DNA from 2 places in the Mesorhizobium sp. Arg314 genome. Region 2 is predicted to be linked to the other one. Evidence: predicted binding sites of a transcription regulator. Region 2 holds the regulator's gene; the other holds the start of a gene.
The links. The regulator PhoB, encoded in region 2, activates phosphate uptake and scavenging genes when phosphate is short. The targets are predictions, from matches to a motif close to TGTCATNNANCTGTCAT.

Region 1 (3,658 bases), on a different contig from region 2:
GACGAATTCCCAGAACGGGTTGAAATCCTGGAACTGGGCCTTGTCGGGGTTGTAGTAATGCGCCGCGGTGTAGTGGACGTCCGCGGTGAGCCACACTGTATTGGTGATGCCGGCATTCTTGATGAAGCGCAGCACATCGGCGAATTCGAGCTCGCGGCCCTTCGGCGCGCCATTGTCGTTGTTGCTGACGGCCTCGAAGCCAACCTTCTTCGCCGCGTCGTCCCAGACGACAAGGCTGAGCGGCATGTCGGCGGCAATGATCTTCCAGGTCGCCTTGGAATTTGCCAGCTCGCGCTTCAGCCACTTGGACTGCTCTTCGCCGATCATGCGCGACTTCGGCGTCAGCGTCTCTTCCAGGTCGGGGCCGTTCGGGCCGCGATAGGAGCGCATGTCGAGGAAGAACACGTCGAGCAGCGGCCCATGCGAAATCTTGCGGTAGACGCGGCCCGGCTCCGAAGGCTCGTAACGGATAGTCGTCATCTCATGGAAGGCGCGCGCCGCACGCGCCGCCAGCACATGGATCGATTTTTCCGTGTAGCGGTTGTCGGCGCTCAGATTCTTCGAATCCGACCAGTTGTTCAGTACCTCGTGGTCGTCCCACTGGTAGAAGGTCGGGCAGATGGCGCTAAGCGCGAGCACGTGCTTGTCCATCATGTTGTACTTCCACTGGTCGCGGTACTCGTCCAGCGTCTCGGCGACCTTGCGCTTGCCGTCGATCATGACGACGTTCTTCCACTTGCCGCCGCCGGGCAGGTCGACCTCGTCCTTCATGGCGCCGTCGGCATAGATCGTGTCGCCGGAGTGCAGGAAGAAGTCCGGCGTGTGCTTGGCGATGGTCGAGTAGGTCTTCATGCCGGTCTCGTCGATGCCCCAGCCCTGACCGGCGGTGTCGCCCGACCAAGCGAAGCGCACGTCGCGCTTGGACGACGGCGCGGTGCGGAAACGGCCGACGATCGGCTCGGAGACGGTGTTGATGTCGGAAAGATCGGCCGCGACCATGCGGTAAAAGATGTCCTGGTCGGAGGCGAGGTCGGTGAGCAGGCGCTTGACCGTGTAGTCGCTGGCCGGCGAGGTATCGAGCGGCGCGAGCCTGGTGGCGTTGGCGAAGCTTTCGGTCGTCGACACTTCGTACATGACGCGCGCCGGACGATCGGTGCGGGTCCAGGCCATGCCGGACGTCGCGTCGACGTCGCCGGACTGGACGCCATGGGTGAAGGCCGGGCGCTGGTTGGCGCGCGAATAGTAAGGCAGAGCGAGGCCGGAGGCACCGACAAGGCCAAAGGCGCTGGCCGAGGTGACGAAAGCGCGGCGGGTCAACGAGAGCTTGTTCATGGCTGTCTCCGGATGGCGTTGAACGGGACCGCCAAGCTGTCGCCTCAATGTTTCAGGCGCATTTCGGAACCATGAAGTTTTGATAACAGTGCACTCTTCTCCTTCTCCCCTTGTGGGAGAAGGTGGATCGGCGCGCAGCGCCGAGACGGATGAGGGGTGTTCCAGCGGAGTGACGCGTTGACGTTCCTGTGGGTGAGGCGGCGCTGACGCTCCAGCGGAGCGAGACGCCGGCATTCCCTGGAACACCCCTCATCCGACCGAGCTTCGCTCGGCCACCTTCTCCCACAAGGGGAGAAGGGAAAGATGCGCCTTAAGCGGCCTGCGGCTCCGGCTCGAAGGCCGGCCTGCTCGTATTGATCAGCAGCGAGATACAGGCCGCCGCGATACCGGTCATGCCGGCAATCAGGAACGCCAGTTCGTAATTACCCTGCAGCTCGCGCATCGTGCCGCCAAAGGCGGCGGCCGCCGCCGCGCCCACCTGGTGGCCGGCGACGATCCAGCCGAACACGATCGGCCCGCTGCGGTCGCCAAAAGCCTCGTTGGCGAGCCTCAGCGTCGGCGGCACGGTGGCGATCCAGTCAAGCCCGTAGAGCACGGCGAAGATGACCAGGCTGGTCGCCGAGAAGCCGGAATAAGGCAGGTAGATCAGCGACAGCCCGCGCACCGCGTAGTAGACGCCAAGCAGCTTGCGCGGATCGAAGCGGTCGGTGAGCCAGCCGGACAACGTGGTGCCGATCAGGTCGAAAATGCCCATCATCGACAGCAGGCCGGCGGCCTGCACCTCGCCGATGCCCATGTCGCCGCAAAAGGCGATGAGATGCGTGCCGACCAGACCGTTGGTGGTGAAGCCGCAGACGAAGAAGGTGGCGAACAGATACCAGAACACCCTGGTACCCGCCGCGCGGCGCAGCGTGTTCAACGTATGCGCGAGGAAGTTGCCCTGTGATGCCGGCGATACCGGCGGCACGTCGTCCGCATCGGCGCCGTAGCGCACCTGGCCGATCGAAGCGGGACGCTCGGGCACCAGCAGCAAGACGAACGGTATCAGCGCCGCCGTTGCGATCGCCACGGCAATCGCCACCGGCTTCCAGCCGCCGCTCTGCGCCAGCGAGGCGATCAGCGGCAGGAACACCAGCATGCCGGTGGCACTGGACGCCGACATCAGGCCCATCATCAGACCGCGATTGGTCTTGAACCAGCGGTTGACGATCGTAGCACCCAGCACGCTCGCCACCGCGCCGGAGCCGATGCCGGAAAACACCCCCCAGGTGAGGAAAAGATGCCATGGCTCGGTCATGAACAGGCTGAGCGCGGTCGATCCCGACATCACCAGCAACGCGCCGAGCAGCGTGCGGCGCAGCCCGATGCGCTCCATCAGCGCCGCGGCGAACGGTCCGGTCAGCCCGTAGAGCAGGATGCCGACACTGGCGGCCCAGGACGTAACGTCGCGGCGCCAGCCAAAACTCTCTTCCAGCGGAACCATCATCACCGACGGCGCCGAGCGCAGCCCGGCCGCGATCAGCAGGCAGAAGAAGATGACGGCAACGACGACGAAAGCGTAGCGCTGGCCAAACGGACGAGACTGAGCTATCATGTTACTGACCGGTACGTTGCAATGGGGTTATGGCTTACATACGTACCGGTCAGTAACATTGTCAAGCGAGTTGTTTGCATGCCATCGGACAATAAAATTGAAGCGTCGATCAACGAGGCGCCCGCGCCGAGGGCGGCGGACAAGATCCTCGACGTGGCGCGCGACCTTTTTTATCGCGAGGGCATCAGGGCGATCGGCGTCGACGAGATCGTCAGGCGCGCCGGCGTCACCAAGCCGAGCCTCTACCGCAGCTTCCCGTCCAAGGATGAGCTCGCTGCCTCCTATCTGCGCAAATACGACCTTGAGTTCTGGGAACGCTTCGACGAGGCTGTCGACGCGCATCCGGGCAATCCACGCGCCCAGATCATCGCTTTCCTGACCCGTGTCGGCAAACGCACGCAGAAACCCGACTATCGCGGCTGCGGTATGACCAACGCGGCGGTGGAATATCCCGAGCGCGGGCATCCCGCGCGGGTGGTGAGCGAGAACAACAAGGTCGAACTGCGCCGGCGCCTGCGCGAAATGGCAGGCGCGATGGGCGCGGGCGATGCCGACACCCTCGGCGACGGGCTGCTGCTCCTCATCGAGGGCGCCTATATCAGCGGCCAGCTTTTCGGACTGGGCGGACCGGCGGCGGCCGTCGCCCGCAACGCCGACCTGCTCATCGAAGCCAGCTTGAAGAAATAGCGGTTTGCCGGCCATCAGTGAGCGTCGGCGCTGCCCCTCACCTGC
Region 2 (3,658 bases):
GAGGCTTTTTTTCGAGCCTCAAAAAAATAGTGATCCAGCAAAACGACGCTGTCAACCGCGATTCTGATGGCTTTTGATGGGTCCGGGCATTTTTTTCGACGTTCGCAATAAATAATGACATCGGCTTTGGCTTCTGCCACTATCGCTGGCGTGTCAGCGACAGGCCATGGCATCGTCACAAGGCCGCGATGACCCGGGAGGACGGTACGAGATAATGTCGGTCGGAATCCGCCACGACGATTTGCGCCGGCGCAACCGCGCCATGGTGATTTCGGCCGTGCGCCGCGCCGGCCAGCCATCGCGAACGGAGATTGCCGCCACCACCGGGCTCAGCCACTCGACCATTTCGGCGATTTCCGCCGATCTGATCCAGGAGGGCATTCTCACCGAGAGCAAGGCCAACGAGCCGACGGCGTTGAAACGCGGCCGTCCGCAGATCGGCCTGGCGCTGAACCCCGAAGCCGCCGCGGTGCTGACCGTGGTGCTGTCGCTGAACTTCCTGTCGGTCGCCGTCATCGACTACGCCGGCCAGGTGATTGCCGAGGAACAGCAGCGCCTGGACACGCTTGTCATGCCGCGCGACGAGCTGATCGGCGCATGCATGGCAATCGTCCGGCGCCGGCTGCAGGATCCCGACCTCGACGTGGGCAGCGTCGCCCGCATCGCCATGGGCATTCAGGGCATCACCGATTCCCGGGCACGCGCCATGCTGTGGTCGCCGATCACCCCGCTGACCGACATTCCTTTTGCCGACATCCTGGAGAAGGAATTCGGCATCCCCGCCACCATGGAGAACGACTGCAACATGATGGCGGTGGCGCTGCAATGGCGCGATCCCGAGCGCTATCGTGACGATTTCATCGCCATCCTGCTCTCGCACGGCATCGGGATGGGCCTTGTGTTGAAGGGCACACTGTTCACCGGCACGCATTCCTCGGGCGGCGAGTTTGGCCACATGATCCATCGTCCGGGCGGCGCGCTTTGCCGATGCGGCCGCCGCGGCTGCGTCGAGGCCTATGCCGGCAATTATGCGATCTGGCGCAGCGCCATGAAGATAAGCGAGGACGCCTCGCCGGTCGATGTCGGCGACGCCGACATGCGCGCCCTTGCCGCGAAGGCGCGCGAAAAGGACGGCCCGGAGCGCGAAGCCTACCGCCGCGCCGGCGAGGCGCTGGGATTCGGCCTCGGCAACCTGTTCGCGCTGATCGATCCGGCGCCGGTCGCCATGGTCGGCGTCAGCGCCGCCGCTTTCGACCTGATCGAGCCGGCGCTGAGAGAAGCGATCGCCCAGACCGCCGGCGGCCAGCATTCGACATCAATCTCCTTCGACACCGAACCGAACGAATTGCCGCTCATCCGCGAAGGCTGCGCCATGCGCGCGCTGACCTTCGTCGACCAGGAGATTTTCGCGCCCGGGGGCCAGGCGAGAGCGGGCAAGCACGTCGCATGAACTGCAGGCTCAAGCGCCGGGATATGCTGAGATTCAGGTCAGGCCGAGTCGAGAATGGTGGATTCCGAGAACCGGCCTACGCCGGCCGTAGCCTTCATAGACGGAGACACTTGTGAGGGCTTCGGCCGGCGAAGGCCGGAACGGAGCGTACTTAAGTACGTGAGTACCGGAAGCGCAGGAAGCCACCATTCGCAGGCCGGCCTCACCTGAATATCGGCATATCCCTAATCTTCCCTGATCGCGTAGCCCGCCCCGCGGATGGTGCGGATGACGTCCGGCATGCGGCCGTTGTTGACGGCCTTGCGCAGGCGTCCGACATGCACGTCGACCGTGCGCTCGTCGATATAGATCGTCTCGCCCCAGACATTGTCGAGCAGCTGGCTGCGCGAGAATACCCGGCCGGGATGCCGCATCATGAATTCGAGCAGCCGGAACTCGGTCGGGCCGAGCCTGATCTCGCTCTTCTTGCGGTAGACGCGATGCGATTCGCGGTCGAGCACGATGTCGCCGACCTTGAGCACGCTGGACAGCACCTCCGGCTTGGCGCGGCGTAGCAGCGCCTTGACGCGGGCCATGAACTCCGGCGTCGAGAACGGCTTGACCAGATAGTCGTCGGCGCCGGTCGAGAGGCCGCGCACGCGGTCGCTTTCCTCGCCGCGCGCCGTCAGCATGATGATCGGCAGCCGCTCGGTCTCGGGCCGCATCCTGAGGCGCCGGCAAAGCTCGATGCCGGAAACGGCCGGCACCATCCAGTCGAGCACGAGCAGGTCGGGAACGTTTTCCTGAAGGCGGATTTCGGCCTCGTCGCCGCGGGTCACCACTTCGACCTGGTAACCCTCGGATTCGAGATTGTAGCGGAGCAGCACCCCCAGCGGCTCCTCGTCCTCCACCACCATGATGCGTGGCGCGATCATTGCAGGTTACCCTTGTCAGGCCGCCGGCGCCGACATTGCCGTCTCGTCCTGCTTCGGGCGATTCGCGGGCAATTGCATGCCGGTCAGCACATAGTAAGCGTTCTCGGCGATGTTGGTCACATGGTCGCCGATGCGTTCGAGATTCTTGGCGCAGAACAGAAGATGCGTGCAAGCGGTGATGTTGCGCGGGTCCTCCATCATATAGGTCAGGAGCTCGCGGAAGACGGAGGTGTATTTGACGTCGATGCGCTCGTCGTCGTTGCGAAGCTTGGCCAGCGCCGTGGCATCGCCCACCGTATATTCCTGGATCACGGCCTGGACCTGGATCAGCACCAGCTGCGCCATGGAATCGATCGAATGCGTGAGGTCGCGCGGCGCCGCGCTGACGCCTACCGAACCGACGCGCTTGGCGATGTTCTTGGCAAGGTCGCCGATGCGTTCGAGGTCGCCCGCCATGCGGATCGAGCCGACCACGTGGCGAAGATCGTCCGCCATCGGCTGCCGCTTGGCGATCAGTGTGATGGCGCGGTCGTCAAGCTCGCGCTGACGCGCGTCCATGATGGCGTCGTCGGAGACGACGCGCTGTGCCAGCGCATTGTCGGTCTCGAGCAGTGCCCTGGTCGAAGCGCCGACCATGGAGCCGGCGAGATCGCCCATGTCGTTTATAAGCCGGCTGATCTGCCTCAAATCCTCGTCGAAGGAGGCGACGGTATGTTCGGCCATATTGATGTCCTCGATGAACTCAGCCGAAGCGGCCGGTGATATAGTCCTGCGTGCGCTTCTCGCGCGGCGAGGTGAAGATCTTCTCGGTCCGGTCGAACTCCACCAGCTCGCCGAGATACATGAACGCCGTCTGCCGCGACACGCGCGCCGCCTGCTGCATGTTGTGGGTGACGATGACGATCGTGTAGTCGACCTGCAACTCGTCGATCAGTTCCTCGATCTTGGCGGTAGACAGCGGATCGAGCGCCGAGGCCGGTTCGTCGAGCAGGATGACTTCCGGCTTCACCGCCACGGTGCGGGCGATGCACAGGCGCTGCTGCTGGCCGCCGGAAAGGCTCAGGCCGCTGGCGTTGAGCTTGTCCTTGACCTCGGTCCAGAGCGCGGCGCGCTTCAGCGCCTGCTCGACGCGGCTGTCCATCTCGGCCTTGCTGATCTTCTCATAGAGCCTGACGCCGAAGGCGATGTTTTCGTAGATCGACATCGGGAACGGCGTCGGCTTCTGGAACACCATGCCGATCTTGGTGCGCAGCAGGTTGAGGTCCTGCGAGCGGTCGAGGATGTTCTTGCCGTC

Region 1: ACWGS9_RS09575 (alkaline phosphatase D family protein) is a predicted target of PhoB. The motif match lies at 1,404-1,420, and genes of this name have one in related genera.

What each region holds. Positions count from the first base shown of each region.
Region 1 covers NZ_JBSKBP010000007.1:67,116-70,773, forward strand. The annotation lists gene ACWGS9_RS09575 (alkaline phosphatase D family protein) at 1-1,332, opposite strand, end outside; gene ACWGS9_RS09580 (MFS transporter) at 1,643-2,926, opposite strand; gene ACWGS9_RS09585 (TetR/AcrR family transcriptional regulator) at 3,005-3,613, shown strand.
Region 2 covers NZ_JBSKBP010000013.1:62,316-65,973, reverse strand. The annotation lists gene ACWGS9_RS16085 (ROK family protein) at 215-1,450, shown strand; gene phoB (phosphate regulon transcriptional regulator PhoB) at 1,675-2,364, opposite strand; gene phoU (phosphate signaling complex protein PhoU) at 2,380-3,087, opposite strand; gene pstB (phosphate ABC transporter ATP-binding protein PstB) at 3,107-3,658, opposite strand, start outside.